One region of the Secundilactobacillus malefermentans genome, then DNA from elsewhere that is predicted to be linked to it. Evidence: riboswitches for the same ligand, from Rfam matches in the RefSeq annotation. Region 1 holds a riboswitch; the other holds the start of a gene.
The links. A riboswitch is a leader RNA that binds a small molecule or an ion and turns the genes downstream of it on or off. The one in region 1 is predicted to bind lysine.
Positions count from the first base shown of each region.

Region 2: another riboswitch for lysine. It lies ahead of FGL90_RS01950 (amino acid permease); the one in region 1 lies ahead of dapD (2,3,4,5-tetrahydropyridine-2,6-dicarboxylate N-acetyltransferase).

Region 1 covers NZ_CP042371.1:1,123,221-1,131,023, forward strand. The annotation lists gene dapF (diaminopimelate epimerase) at 1-739, opposite strand, end outside; gene FGL90_RS05360 (aspartate kinase) at 754-2,127, opposite strand; lysine riboswitch at 2,335-2,514, shown strand; gene dapD (2,3,4,5-tetrahydropyridine-2,6-dicarboxylate N-acetyltransferase) at 2,621-3,331, shown strand; partial or broken gene FGL90_RS05370 (N-acetyldiaminopimelate deacetylase) at 3,337-4,488, shown strand; gene dapA (4-hydroxy-tetrahydrodipicolinate synthase) at 4,508-5,428, shown strand; gene dapB (4-hydroxy-tetrahydrodipicolinate reductase) at 5,430-6,209, shown strand; gene FGL90_RS05385 (aminotransferase class I/II-fold pyridoxal phosphate-dependent enzyme) at 6,231-7,424, shown strand; gene FGL90_RS05390 (aspartate-semialdehyde dehydrogenase) at 7,447-7,803, shown strand, end outside.
Region 2 covers NZ_CP042371.1:373,057-380,859, reverse strand. The annotation lists gene FGL90_RS01995 (cation diffusion facilitator family transporter) at 1-299, shown strand, start outside; gene FGL90_RS01990 (metal-dependent transcriptional regulator) at 337-984, shown strand; gene FGL90_RS01985 (threonine/serine exporter family protein) at 1,007-1,765, shown strand; gene FGL90_RS01980 (threonine/serine exporter family protein) at 1,779-2,258, shown strand; gene FGL90_RS01975 (DUF1634 domain-containing protein) at 2,319-2,702, opposite strand; gene FGL90_RS01970 (sulfite exporter TauE/SafE family protein) at 2,699-3,547, opposite strand; gene FGL90_RS01965 (phosphatase PAP2 family protein) at 3,699-4,361, shown strand; gene FGL90_RS01960 (alpha/beta hydrolase) at 4,399-5,205, opposite strand; gene FGL90_RS01955 (GNAT family N-acetyltransferase) at 5,279-5,830, shown strand; lysine riboswitch at 5,875-6,056, shown strand; gene FGL90_RS01950 (amino acid permease) at 6,174-7,661, shown strand; gene FGL90_RS01945 (amino acid permease) at 7,803-7,803, shown strand, end outside.

The DNA.
Region 1 (7,803 bases):
GCGTCAGGACAAATGCCAAACTAGTCGCCGACATGCCTGTCCCGCAGGCATTAGTAAAGCCAACGCCACGTTCAAACGTGCGCACGAATAGCTGATTTGGTCCTAAAATATGGGCAAAGTTAACGTTGACACCATCTGGAAAATAGTCGTTTGGTGAATTTAACATCGTTCCTAAAGTTCCTATATCGCCGTTAGTCAGCTCTTCCTCGGGAACAAAACTGATCAAATGGGGATTTGGGACTGCAATGGCGGAGAAGGTTAAGCCAGGAATGAAGGCTGAAACTGGGGTGTCGATTAATTGAGACACCCCTAAATTATCAAATGGTAGCGCCGCTTGGTTAAAGCGAACGGGCGATATTTCAACGCTAAACGCCGGAACGTCCTTGGCCAAATCAGGTTGGCGACTGACTTGTAAATCAGCGGTCAACGTTTCCACGCGAAAGTCATCGAGATGATGCTTGTCTGCTAGATAACGAGCAACGGTTCTGAGTCCGTTACCGCACATTGAAGCCTCACTGCCATCCGCGTTGATGACGCGCATTTGTCCCAGAACGTTTGAATGCTCAGAACGATTGACCACTAGCAGGCAGTCTGCCCCGTTTAAAATGCCAGTTTGCGGATTCGTCATCTGTTGAGCCAGTGTTACCAATTCAGGATCAGATAATTCGGTGGCGAGTTCCGTTTGATCCAGTAAGAAAAAGTGATTTTGTGAGCCATGAACCTTGTGTAATTGCACCATTTTGAGGACCTCCTTTATGAAATTGAAATGGGTTCATTAACGAAAAATTGATTATAAATTTGCTTCACGGCGGCCTTTGAATCAGCCTGTCGCGTCCCCAACATGATGGAGATTCGGGAGGCACCCTGATTAATCATGTGCACGCCGATTTTATTCTCTGCGAGGGGCGCAATAATTTGTTCGATTACGCCAATTTGATTGCGCATGCCTTCACCGACCACCATGATAATGGCGTAGTCATCAATCCAGTTAAGTTGGTCGGGCTGCAAGGTTTCTTGGATATCGTGCAGCATCGCCTGAATGGTTTGCTCGTCTAATTGCGACTTATCGAAAATAATGGTTAAATCGTCAATTCCGCTGGGCATGTGCTCGTACGAAACGTCGTATTTGTAGAGAATTTGTAGCAGTTTCAGCGTGAAACCGACCTCCTTGTTCAACAGGTAACGGTGAAGGTACAACGCGGCAAACCGGTTTGAACTTGCAACGCCAGTGATTGTCCGAATTGGTTCAAATTGCGACTCTGGCACGATTAACGTTCCAGGCAAATTAGGGTGATTGGTATTTTTGACGTTGATTGGAATTTGGGCCTCAATGGCGGGGATGATGGCCTCGTCATGGAAAACGGAAAAGCCAGCGTAAGAGAGCTCGCGCATTTCGCGATAGGTCATGCGGGTAATCTCGAGGGGATTGTTCACGATTCTGGGATCCGCCGCGCAAATGGCATCCACGTCAGTAAAGTTTTCGTATAAGTCGGCGTTGAGACCGCGGGCCAAAATGGCGCCGGTAATGTCGGAGCCACCGCGTGAAAAGGTGGCAATTTGACCGGCATCTGTGAAGCCAAAGAATCCTGGAAAAACGAGTTTCTCATTGCCATAGCTTAAGGCTGCCAAATAGGCGTAAGTGCTGGGCTCAACAGAGGCGTTATTTGGTTCATCCGTGACACGGATGCCTGCCTCACTGGGATCGATGAACCGAGCATTGATTCCCAAATGGGTGAGTATTAGTGCCATCAACCGTGCGTTTAATCGCTCGCCGTGGGCTTTGAAGGCCGCCATTAAATAGTCGGTGCTTGGATAATCGCGGTGCGGTAAATTAACCAAAGCTTCCTTGATGGGAATCAGTTCGGCTTCCGGCAAATTAAAGTAAGTGGCAATCGATAGGTAACGATTGAAGATGGTCTGAACGATTTCCGTCGCATTCTTTTGCATTAACGTTAATTTTGCATATTTAATCAAAAGATCCGTCACTTTGGTGTCAGATTTTTCCCGTTTACCCGGTGCAGACGTCACGATAACCTGACGCGCTGAATCTGCTGCGATAATTTGAATAACTTTTTCAAATTGAGGCCCGTCCGCGAGCGAACTGCCACCAAACTTTACGACTTTCATCTTTCTTGCACTCCCTCTTACTGCTAAAATTAAAAAATAATGTGATGTAATTTAAGTTGCATTCTATCAGTTTAAGATTCGGAATCAAGCGCTCATCACCGACAAATGGCTCATTTTTAGCGTGCCGTTTATAGTAAGAACTATTTTTTATGGCAATCAAATTAAAATTAGTCTTGACTATCTAAGAAAACAATTATAAACTTTTACTTATATCGAAGAGGTTGCAACCAACATGAGTCACTGATTGAGTTCCTGCAAGAACGATGACATCAGTAAAAGGGGCGGTTGCCGAAGCGCTAATCAATGCAGAGGTTAGTTAGCTGGGACGTGGTTTAAGAGATCACGAACTGTCGCGGGCATATGACTCGCGGGGCGCTATCGACAAATGAGACCGAAAATCATAGATGAACAATTCTGTGGGATCCTTTTGTTTAGTGCAAACAAAAGGGTCCTTTTTATTTATCAAAAATGGCAAACGGGAAGAGGAAAACAAATGGCTGAGTTAGATGCACAAACAATTATTGATTTTATCGGCAACGCAGAAAAGAAGACGCCGGTAAAGGTTTATATCAAGGGCGAGTTGAGTAAACTTAAAGTCCCAAGTGAAATCAAAGCGTTTTTAGAAACTCAGACCGGTGTCCTATTTGGCGATTGGAAAGTCGTTGAACCATTCCTAAGCACAAACGAAGGCTTAATTGCTGATTATGAAATTGAAAATGGGACACGAAATTCGGCGGTCCCACTGCTGGATATGAAAGGGATTAACGCCCGGATTGAACCTGGTGCCATCATTCGCGACCAAGTTGTAATTGGTGATAACGCCGTGATTATGATGGGCGCGCTCATCAACATCGGTGCTGAAATTGGCGAAGGATCCATGATTGATCTGGGTGCGGTACTCGGTGGTCGGGCAATTGTTGGCAAACACGCGCATATCGGTGCCGGAACCGTTTTGGCAGGGGTTGTTGAACCAGCCTCCGCCGAGCCGGTCAGGGTGGACGACAACGTGTTGATTGGGGCAAACGCGGTTGTGTTAGAAGGCGTTCACGTTGGCGAAGGAGCAGTTGTTGCCGCCGGAGCCGTTGTCACGAAGGATGTTGCGCCACACACGGTGGTTGCTGGCGTTCCCGCGAAGTTTATCAAGAACGTTGATGCCAAGACGACTTCGAAAACCGGACTTGAGGACGACCTCAGAAAGTTGTGATAACGATGACCACTTTGACTGAAACTAAGTTGATTAACATTCGGCGTCAACTACACAAAATTCCAGAATTAGCTTTACACGAAACTGAAACCCACGCGCTATTGATGAAGATTATTGGTGATCTTGACCAAACCTACCTAACCATTAAGCAGTTACCAAATTTACCAACCGCTATTCTGGTAAGAGTTTCCGGCTCCTCACCCAAACGAACGATTGGTTATCGAACGGACATTGATGCATTACCAGTGACTGAGAGCACTGGGCTATCATTTGCCTCTGAAAATGTCGGAGTGATGCACGCTTGTGGGCATGACGTTCACATGGCGGTTGCCTTGGGAGTTTTAAGTTACTTTTCGGAACATCAACCAACCGATAATCTCATTTTCTTTTTCCAACCAGCGGAGGAAAGCTAAAACGGCGGAAAACTTGCCTATGAGCAGGGCGCCTTCACGGATGATTGGCGACCAGATGAATTTTACGGATTGCATGATAATCCTGATTTACCGGCTGGTGCGATTGGGTGCCGCATGGGAACCTTGTTTGCCGGAACGACTGAGGTCAACGTTGATTTTGAAGGGCAGGGCGGTCATGCCGCTTACCCGCAAGATGCAAATGACATGGTGGTTGCCGCTGCAGCCTTTATCAGTCAAGTGCAGACCATCATTTCCCGTAGTATTGATCCAATTGAGGGCGGCGTCATCACCCTTGGCAAGCTTGAAGCGGGCACCATTCGAAATGTGATTGCGGGGCACGCCCACATCGAGGGAACAATCCGAGGCTTAACTCAAACGATGATTGAACGAATTGATGAGCGATTAAAGGATGTTGCAGCTGGTATCGCGCGTAGTTTTAACGCCCAAGTTAACGTGACCTTGAATCAAGGCGGCTATTTACCAGTTGAGAATAATCCGGATCTAACCAAACGGTTCATTACTTATATGAAGGAAACGCCAACGATTCACTTTGTTGAAACGGAACCAGCAATGACGGGCGAGGACTTTGGCTACCTATTATCAAAGATTCCCGGAACCATGTTTTGGCTCGGAGTGGAAGATGAGTCGCAATTACACTCAGCAACCCTAACCCCCAAGGAAAGCGGCATTGAACCTGGGGTTTCCGCCATCACTGGTTTTATCGAAAATCGAATGAACGCCTAAAAGAAAGAGGTTAACCCATATGACAACTTTAGAAAATGCAGATTTAATGACCGCCATTATTACCCCGTTTGATGAAAACGACGCAATTAACTACGATGCTTTAGAAAAATTAACCAATCATCTAATTGAAACCGGCAGCCGCGGGTTCGTGATTGGCGGCACCACTGGCGAAACGCCAACCTTAACGCACGATGAAAAAATTGAACTTTACACCCGATTTGGTCAAATCATCAATGGTCGTGTTCCCGTCATTGCGGGAACCGGTAGCAACAACACCCGTGAAACCGCAGCGCTAACTCGTGAGGTAACTCATATTTCAGGAATCGATATGGCGTTGGTAGTTGTGCCATATTACAACAAGCCCAACCAGCGCGGAATGATCGCCCATTTTGAAGCGGTCGCAGCTCAAACAGTCAAACCAATTATTATGTACAACATTCCTGGCAGAACCGGCGTCACAATGGCAAATGAAACGGTTGTCGAACTGGCCCAAAATTCAATGATCGCAGGTGTTAAGCAGTGTACGACAATTGAAGATATTGAGTACCTAGTTGACCATACGCCAGATACGTTCAGCGTTTACAGTGGAGAAGATGCACAAGCATTAGCTGCCAAAGCCGTTGGGGGACAAGGCGTTATCTCAGTTGCCTCCCACATTTATGGTTCCCAAATTCGGGCAATGTACGACGCATTGGAAACCGGTAACGTCCATGAAGCCGGGCGATTACAGCGCCTTTTGACCCCGAAGATGCAGGCATTGTTTATGTACCCATCGCCATCACCCGTTAAAGCGGTTTTGAACGCGCAAGGGTTTGAAGTTGGCGATTGCCGGTTACCGATTCTTTCCCTTAATAAGGAAGAAAAAGTCAATTTGGCCGGCCGGTTGGGTTTGGAATCTGACGCACTGGTTCATGCAGTGCCAGTTGAGTTAGGAGTCTAACATGACAAAAGTAATTGTTGCCGGATTTACCGGTGCCATGGGCGACAAAGCGGTTCATTTAGTAGCAGATACCGCTGGTTTTGAGCTGACGGCGGTGTTTGCACCAAACTTGACCTCAACGAATCCAGCTGACTTCGGGTTAGCGGCCGATGTTCAGGTCTTTCAATCGCTCGCCAAAATTAACACTGATGCGGAAATTTGGATTGATTTTACGTTGCCAAGTGCCGTGTACGCAAATACAAAATTTGCGATTGAGAACGGCATCAGTCCAGTGATTGGCACGACAGGATTAACGGATAGCCAAGTGACTGAACTTCAAAAGTTAGCCGCCGGAAAGAAATTAGGTGGCATTATCGCACCAAACTTTGGCATGTCCGCAGTGCTCTTAATGAAGTTTGCAAAGGAAGCGGCGCAATACTTCCCAGATGTTGAAATCATCGAAATGCATCACGATCATAAAAAGGACGCGCCGTCCGGAACCGCACTAAGTACTGCCAAGATGATTAATGAGGTCAGAGAACCCCATCAACAAGGCAATCCAGAGGAAACCGAGACACTTGCGAACGTTCGCGGTGGCGACTATCACGGAATTCATATTCATTCCGTTCGGCTGCCAGGATACGTGGCGCACGAGCAGGTCCTCTTTGGCGGTGCGGGTGAAGCGTTGACTATCCGACAGGACTCGTTTGATAGAGGGTCGTTCATGAGTGGGGTTGAAGTTGCGTTAACTAAAGTGAAGAAAATTAACGAGTTGGTTGTCGGACTCGAAAACGTTCTATAAAAAATAAAAAGGAGTGACGTTATGCCACGTTTAGCAAGTGATTTAACAGGATTCGTTAATCAGCGATTGAATGAAGTTGGCCCATCAGGAATTCGGGCGTTTGATCAAAAAATATCTAAAATTCCAGGCATCGTCAAGTTGACGATTGGCGAGCCAGATTTGAACACCCCCGAACACGTTAAACAGGCTGCCATTCGCAGTATTGCGGAAAATGATTCCCACTACTCAGCGCAAAAGGGTACGCCGGCTTTACGGCAGGCAATTAGTCACTACCTCAAGCGGTCACAGAATTTAGACTACGATTGGGAAACGGAAATTGTTGCTACGGTGGGCGCTACTGAAGCTCTCACTGCCACAACGTTTGCTATGTTGAATCCTGGTGACAAGGTGATTGTGCCAACCCCAACGTTTGCACTCTATTTTCCAATTATTACCTTAACTGGTGCATCGGTCGTGATGGTGGATACCTCGCAGGATGATTTCATTTTGACGCCAGAACGACTCGAAGAAGTTTTGGAACGGGAGGGGGACGCGGTTAAGGCCGTGTTACTCAACTATCCAAGCAATCCAACCGGGGTCGAATACGACCACGAAACGGTGAAGGGGTTAGCCCAAGTCATCAGGGAACACCATTTGTACGCAATTTCAGATGAGATTTATAACGAATTAACCTACGATGTTGGCCACTATTCGATTGCCTGTGAGATTCCTGAACGAACTATTTTGATTAATGGCTTGTCAAAGTCACACGCCATGACGGGTTACCGCATGGGTTACATTGTGGCACCGGCAGGATTTATCGCGAATGCAACCAAGATGCACGCGTTCATGGTAACTGCTCCATCCAATCCCGCGCAGGCTGCTGCGGCCGAAGCGTTGGAAAACGGGGCAGCGGATCCAATTGCTGCCAAGGCCATTTACCAACGCAGACGGGACTTTATCAGGGATGCACTGGCAGAAATGGGAATCGAAACGGTTGCGCCAAACGGGGCTTTCTACATATTTGCGAAGATTCCAGAAAGCTATGGTCAGGACGACGTTGCCTTTGCTGAAAATTTGGCAGAACAAGCGCGAGTTGGCGGTACCCCGGGAAGTGCATTTGGTGCCGGGGGCGAAGGATACATTCGCTTTTCGTACGCTGCATCAGATGAAAAATTAAGCCTTGCAATGAGTCGAATGAAGCAATTTATTGAAACAGCCGTAACGGTTGATTAGCAAAAATTGAGGAGATGGCAACATGAGCGAAAGTTTGACGGTCGCAATATTAGGTGCAACGGGAGCCGTTGGAACCCGAATGATTGACCAATTAGAAGCGTCAGCAATTTCGGTAAAAAAGGTGAAGTTGTTGGCATCAGCACGTTCAGCCGGAGAAATCCGCCAATTTAGAGGAGAAAATGTTGTGGTCGAAGAAACCACCCCTGAGTCATTTGAGGGTGTCGACATTGTTCTTTCATCAGCGGGCGGTTCGGTATCTAAAAAGTTTCTGCCCGAGGCCGTCAAACGTGGAGCCGTTTGTGTCGACAATACCAGCGCCTTCCGAATGGATCCAGACGTTCCGCTTGTGATTCCGGAAGTCAATGAGCAGGCGATGTAC
Region 2 (7,803 bases), 750 kb from region 1:
ATATTTTGATGGAAGGTGCGCCAAGTTTAGATTATGAGGCAATTCGCCGTGATTTAATTCAAATTGAAGGGGTCAATGATGTCCATCACGTTCATGCGTGGATGGTTGACGAAAATAGCGTGGTCTTTTCTGCCCACGTCAATATGGCCGATATGTGTTTAAGTGACGTTGAGCCAGTTTATCGAAAAATTGAAAAATTGTTAAAGTCCAAATATCAAATTGCACACGTAACCATCCAGGCCGAAGCAAGTCGCGGTGAGGGTGAAAAATTGATTTATGATCAAGGACGCGACATTTAACTAATAAAATTGAAAGGCGTTGACTCATTTGGCAAGTATGACTCCGATGAAGGAAGATTATTTGAAAATTATTTTCGAGCTTGGCGGAACAAAACGCGAAGTTTCAAACAAACAAGTTGCCATTAGTTTAAATATTGCGGCAGGGTCCGTAACTGAAATGGTTGGAAAAATGGCCGAGGAGAACTTAGTTGTTCATACACCATATTCTGGAATATCCCTCACCCAAAAGGGGACAGAATTAGCCGTTGTTCTAGTTCGTAAGCATCGTATCTGGGAAAGCTTTTTAGTTGATAAGCTGGGCTATGCGTTACCAGATGTTCATGATGAAGCCGAGGTTCTAGAACATGTGACAAGTACGAAGCTAGTCAACTCGTTGGATACGTTTCTCGGGCATCCACAACATTGTCCATACGGCGGTATTATTCCGGATGAAAATGGTCACTTTGACGACTATTCACACCAAGTGTTGAATGATGCTGAGGATGGTCAAACAGTTGTTGTGGACCGTTTTATTGATAATCATGACCTATTAACTTATTTGGGCGATATTAAGCTGGACCTTGGCGACAAACTACACGTAATTAAGCATGATCCGTTTGAAGGACCAGTGACGGTTGAAAATCTAACGGATAACAAGGAACTCAGCATTGGTTACAAGGCAGCTCACTACATTTTTGTAAAATAAATAAAAAAGGGGGGCTTCCTAAATGGAGAAAACACAGCACTCAAAAGAAGACTTGGTCGTTCAAGTAGCCTTACGCGCCGGTAGAATTATGATAGAAAACGGATCAGAAATTACCCGGGTCGAGGATACGATGACGAGAATTGCAAGAAATGCTGGTGTTCCAGAAGGCCAAATCTTTGTCATGATTACGGGAATTATGATGTCCGTTTCTGGCAAGCAGAATGCCCAAATTGAACCGGTAAGAAAACGAACGTTTGACCTCGAAAAAATTTCAGTCGTCAACGATTTGTCGCGTCAATTTGCTGGGCACACCATTTCTCTAACTGAATTTCAGCAAGCGCTGATTCAGTTGGAGCTTAATCCAAAGTATTTTCCCTTCTGGATTCAACTTTTAGGAGCCGCCTTAGTTAGTGGACCGCTGGAGTTGGTATTCCGACACTCGTTTGCAAACTTTCCGATTAGTTGTTTAATTGGTGCAGCGGGATGGACGATTTTTTACTGGCTCAACAAATGGGTTAAGGTCCGCTTCTTGAGTGAATTTGCTGCTGCAGCGGGGATTGGAATTCTAGCCATTTTAGCTGTTAGGTTAAATTTTGGGACTAATATTGATGATGTCATTATCGGAAGTATTATGCCCTTAGTTCCGGGAGTGCCGATTACGAATGCTGTACGAGATACGTTGGCCGGAAATCTCGTCAGTGGTCCCGCTCGTGGTGTGGAGGCGTTGATGAGTGCGGCGGCAATTGGATTTGGGATTGCGCTCGTTTTGCGGTTTATGTGATGGAGGCGTCGAGATGCACCTTTTTATAATTTTAGTCAGTACATACGTGGCAACGGTTGCTTTCAGTATTTTGATTAACATTCCCAGACAAGCGCTTAATTTAGCCGGAATTGTTGGGACATTAGGATTTTTGGTGTACTGGTTATACCTAAATTTTGTGGGCGGCTACGTCATTGCTAATCTGCTGGGGGCCGTTGTGATTGGGATTGCCAGCATGCAGGCGGCCCGCTTTAAGAAGATGCCAATGATTTTGTTTAATATTCCGAGCATTGTGCCGTTAGTGCCAGGGGGTCAAGCTTACCAAATGGTTAAAAATTTTGCCTTTGGTAACTCACAGTTGGGCATTAAGTTTATGTTTGAGGTCATTATGATTGCTGGTGCAATTGCCTTTGGATTTATTTTGGCGGAATCATTTAATAAGTTACGATTGCGGATTCCGACCCGAAACGCCAAACGCTGGTGGAAGGAAAATCGGAAGAACCCGAGATTGTGATGGTCACATTCTGATGATGTAAAAAAGGCTCACGACAATTTGTCGTGGGCCCTATTTGTATCAAAATCCTAAATAGCCGATGATAAAACTAATTAATAAAATAATGAGAACTAAAACTGTGATTACGACATAAAGGTGATCCTCTTCCTTGTAGAAGGCATAAATTGAAACGACCACCCGTAAGACCGGCGTCAAGATGAGACAAAAGAGTCCTAACATCATGATGGCGTATGGTTTAAAAGCGATGGCACCTTGTAAGATTGCCAAGAGCGTTTTCGGGTGCGTTCCAGCTGGGTAACCAGTGGTCTGGTTCATCAGGAAGAGGAGCAGGCCTAACGCTAGAATAATCGCAGAAGTAAAAACACCAATTTGCAGAATTCGACCAATCAGTCGTTCAACGGAAACCATTTCATCAGTTGATTGTGATTTGTTTTTAGAGGTCATCCAAAGCTCACCCCGAATCCCTTTAAGATCATTTGAAGGCCGACGTAGAAAATAACGGGAACAAATATCATGCGGATCACTCGTGCGGGTAAGACCTGCATAATTCGAGAACCAATAACTGCGCCTACGAGAATACCGAGGGCGAGCGGAACCGCAATTTGGGGAAGCATTGATCCGTTGAAAAAGTAAACGGTGGCACTTGCGGCGGCAGTGACGCCCATCATCAGGTTACTAGTTGCTGAGGAAGGCTTAAGGGGCATGTGCATGATGGTGTCCATTGCCATCACTTTGAAGGCCCCCGAGCCAATTCCGAGCAAACCACTGGCAAATCCGGCGCCAAACATCATTGAGAAGCCACCGGGAACGTTCGTCACTTCATAATCAACGTTCTTTAATTCTGATTTATCAAAGTACGAACCGTTTAGATCCAGTTTCTTTGCCCATTTGTCACTCTTCACGGTTGTGGTGAGTTCGCGACCTGCGCGCAGTTTTTTGATCATGTTCCAGCATGAAAATAGTAATAATAAGCCAAATAATACATATAGGTAACTTGGATTAAGAACACCCGTTAAAAGTGCTCCCAAAATGGCGCCAATCGTTGTCGCAATTTCCAAAAACATGGCAACTCGAAGATTTAAGACCTCGTCTCGCAAGTAAGCAACGGTTGACCCCGAGCTAGTGGCGATAACGGAAATGATGCTTGCCCCGATGGCGTACTTAATATCGAGTCCCATTGCTAGGGTTAAAATGGGGGTGATAATAATCCCGCCACCCAAGCCTAATATAGCACCGGCTACACCGGCAAATAAACCGACAGCTATTAATAGAAGTGTCGTTGAAATCATGGTGATGTTCCTCCTCTAGTGTTTGATTTTAAGAGTACCACATTTAATCTATGACTATGAACTTTCAATTAAAATCCTTTCAGATTTCTAAATTAGGGTTAAATCATATGGTATACTCACGTTATTAACGACATAGGAAGGTTTTAAGAATATGATTGTGAAAGATTGGACCCGAACACTTCGGTTTCTTATTAGTGCAGTATTATTTGGATTTTTAATGGCGATTGTCGCTAACCAGGCTGGTTTATTGGAATTCATTGACGGAATTTCTGCCCAAATGGTTCAGAATAACGATTCGGTGATGAAATCGGCAATCTTCACGGGATTTTCAGCAATTGCGAGTCCCAAGATGGATATCATTTGGACGGTGATTTTGGCAATCCTTTTATGGGGATTTAAGTACAAGATTCCTGCCATTTGGGCGCTTTGCACCCTGGCTGGTGGTGATGTCATTGCCCAGTTAGTCAAAGAGATTGTGAAACGTCCTCGTCCATATGGGCACTTGGCAGCGGATGATGGCTTTAGTTTTCCAAGTGGTCACGTATTTGGATTCTTCATTCTGGTGACCCTCGTTTGGATTTTAGTGGTGCCGCTGATGAAGAATCGCCTCAACAGAATTTATATTCGTGCAATTATGATTTTATTATTGTTTTTAGTGGCAGTTTCTCGGGTTTACCTGAGCGCGCACTTTCCATCTGATGTTATTGGGGCAATGCTCCTAGCCTACGCTTGGGTTCAAGTAGCAGAATGGCTCTACGTTTGGCTGGCACCAATTTTAGTTAAGTGGCGTTTTCTTTCAAATTCGAAGGGGTAAAAAAAAGGATGTGGGTGCACATCCTTTTTTGCTGCAGTTATTTAGATAAAATATCAGCCAACCATTCTGTTGCTAAAGTTAGCCAGTGGGCAACGTGCGGGTTATCCGCAGATTGTTTCCAAGAGGTCTGTTGGTTGGCGAGTGCTAAGCCGTGTGGACCGTCATGAAAAAGGTGAAGCTCACAATCAATGCCGTGCTGGACGAGGGCATTGACGTAGGCGAGACTATTTTTTACTGGAACGACTGGATCGTTAACGGTTGCCCAAACAAAACTGGGAGCGTTGTGACTGTTAACGAAGTTTTGTGCAGCGTACGTTTCAGGGGTATCCGTCCATTCACGAATTGTTTCCTCATCAGTGGGAAAGCCAAGCTTAGGATCAATCACGGGATAACTAATGATGGCCGCATTAATTTGCAATTGCGCCTCAGTTAATTTTGTTAATTTCTGGAGCCACGTGGTAGACCAATAGTCATTATAAAGTGCCGCTAAGTGACCACCAACTGAGAAGCCGGCAATGACGATTCGATTTGGATCAATGTGCCACTTGACGGCGTTTTCTCGAATTAAGGCAATCGATTGAGCTAGTTCGACCAGAGGTGATGGGAATAGGGGATGCACCTCGTTCACAAAACTATATCGTAAATAGAAACTTTGATAGCCCTTCGCAAGGAAGGCTTGGCTGAGCGTTTCTGATTGAGCTTCAGGTATGTGAGTATAGGAACCACCGGGTATAATGACCATAGCAGGGTATTTGAAATGATTGCTTTCAACATCTGAGTCCCGAATGTACCCCTTTATGTAGGCGGCAGACTGATTTGATAACTTTTCTTGAATAATTTGCACGAACTCACCTCATTCATTTATTATAGGAATATTGTAACGCACCTTTGGAATTGCCGAGAGGAGTGATAAAAATTTGCCAGTAACTATAAAGACGGATCGGTTAGTCATCCGTCCGTTGAATCCGACTGATAAGAAGGCGCTCTGGAAACTTGTCAAGAATCCCAAAGTGGCAGAGTCAGCGGGCTTTATTCCTGCGACCTCCGCGTTGGAGCTTGATGATGTGCTTTCTGAAATGATCCGGACAAACGTCCTCACGGTTGTTTCAAAAGTAACCGGAGAACTAATCGGCTGCGTTGGTTTGTATGAGCGAATGAAGGCGTCTGGTGAACCAGACGTCACTAGCCGTGAAGTTGGCTATATGTTGGCTGAAAGTCAATGGGGTCAGGGATACATGACGGAGGCGGTGGAAGCAGTTTGCGCGTATGCTTTTAAATCGTTAAAGCTTGAATCACTTTATGCCAGTTGCTTTAAGGGCAACGACGGCTCAATTCGTGTCTTGGAGAAAAATCACTTTGTTTATCAAGATGCGTATCGTCATTCGCCAATTGATCTCTTTCAGCCGGGAAAGATCGAGTTTTTTTATCAATTAACGATTGAGCGATGGAAACAAGTCAATCATTTTTGAAAAAAAGTTGCAAATTGATGAAAATTGCTTATACTAAGTTTATATCGAATAGAAGAGGTGCAATACTTCATCAGTAACTCATGCGAGATAGTTAAGTATCTGAGAGCTTGAGTGAAAGGGAAGATTGCCGAAATGGATCAGTCTTAAATGCTGACTCTGTTGGGTCCTAGTTTAATAGCCTAGGGACTGTCGTAACCAAATAGGGTTACGGAGCGCTTTCTACGATTTTCGACTCGGAATGAATGAATTTGACCGGTCCTTTCGCAGACGCTTTGTGTTTGCAAAGGGCTTTTTATTTGTCTAAGTCATTGGGAAAGCCTCTTCAAATGAGGAGGAGTTTTACATGGAACAAGCACCACAAGAAAACGAAGTGTCAACTGATCAAGGCGTTAAGCGGGGATTAAAAACCCGTCACGTCTCAATGATTGCCTTGGGTGGCTGTATTGGAACCGGATTATTTGTTGCCAGTGGCTCGGCTATTTCTTCTGCAGGACCAGGCGGGGCACTCGTGGCTTACATTGCGATGGGACTCATGGTTTACTTTTTAATGACTAGTTTGGGTGAAATGGCAACAAACATGCCAATCTCTGGCTCATTTGCTGCATATTCAGCCAAATACGTTGATCCAGCGCTAGGTTTTGCAATGGGCTGGAACTACTGGTTTAATTGGGCCATTACGGTTGCCGTTGATATTAGTACAGCAGCCTTGGTGATGAAATTTTGGTTGCCTAGTCTTCCTGGCTGGATTTGGAGCGCAATTGCGTTAGTCATTATTTTCTTAATTAATGCACTTTCAGTTAAGACGTATGGTGAGACTGAATTTTGGATGTCATTAATCAAAGTTGTAACAATCATTATTTTCTTGGCAGTTGGGCTATTAACCATCTTTGGTATCATGGGTGGTCACGCAACTGGACTTGAAAATTGGACGACACACAAGGCGCCATTTGTTGGTGGTTTTCCAGCAATTCTGAGTGTCTTCGTTGTTGCTGGGTTCTCATTCCAAGGAACTGAATTAGTCGGTATTACCGCTGGTGAATCAGAGGATCCAACTAAGAGTGTTCCTAAAGCAATCAACCAAGTATTCTGGCGGATTATCTTATTCTATATTTTAGCAATTGCCGTCATCGCAACGATTATTCCATATACAAGTCATGATTTATTAGGTTCTTCAGCAACCGATGTCGCAATTAGTCCCTTTACATTGGTCTTCCAGCGTGCCGGATTAGCTGCTGCTGCAAGTATCATGAACGCGGTCATTTTAACGTCAGTTCTTTCGTCAGCAAATTCAGGGATGTATGCGTCAACTCGGATGCTTTATTCTCTTGCCCACGAAGGCTATGCACCAAAAGCATTTGGTCGCACAACCCACAATGGAATTCCAATGCTGGCATTGTGTGCAACAACGGTTATCGCTGCTTTAACCTTTATCAGTAGTATTGCTGGACCACAAATTTATCTTTGGTTGGTGGCTGCTTCTGGATTAACTGGTTTTATTGCCTGGATTGGGATTGCCATTTCACATTTCCGATTCCGTCGGGCCTTTATTAAGCAAGGACATGACCTTTCAGAACTCAAGTATCATGCAAAGTGGTTCCCAATTGGACCATTGCTGGCATTAATTCTCTGTATTGGGGTTATCATTGGTCAGGACCCTGGTTCATTTGCCAACTTTAACTGGGAACAGATTGGGGTTACGTACATTAGCGTGCCACTTGTCCTAATTCTTTACATTGTTTACAAAATTAAGAAGCATACAAAGTTGATTCCTTTGGATAAGGTGGACGTTTCACCAACTGTTAAGGAACATAAAATGAATCCAAATGATTAATCTATCAGAAAAGCTCTTCAGCAAAAAATGCTGAGGAGCTTTTTAATGTCGGCAGTCTTGTAAGCGCTACTATTTCAGGTTACAATCTAAGCGGAAAGACTAATAAAGACCCTTATTGGGGTCAAAAGGTGTGTGAAAGTCA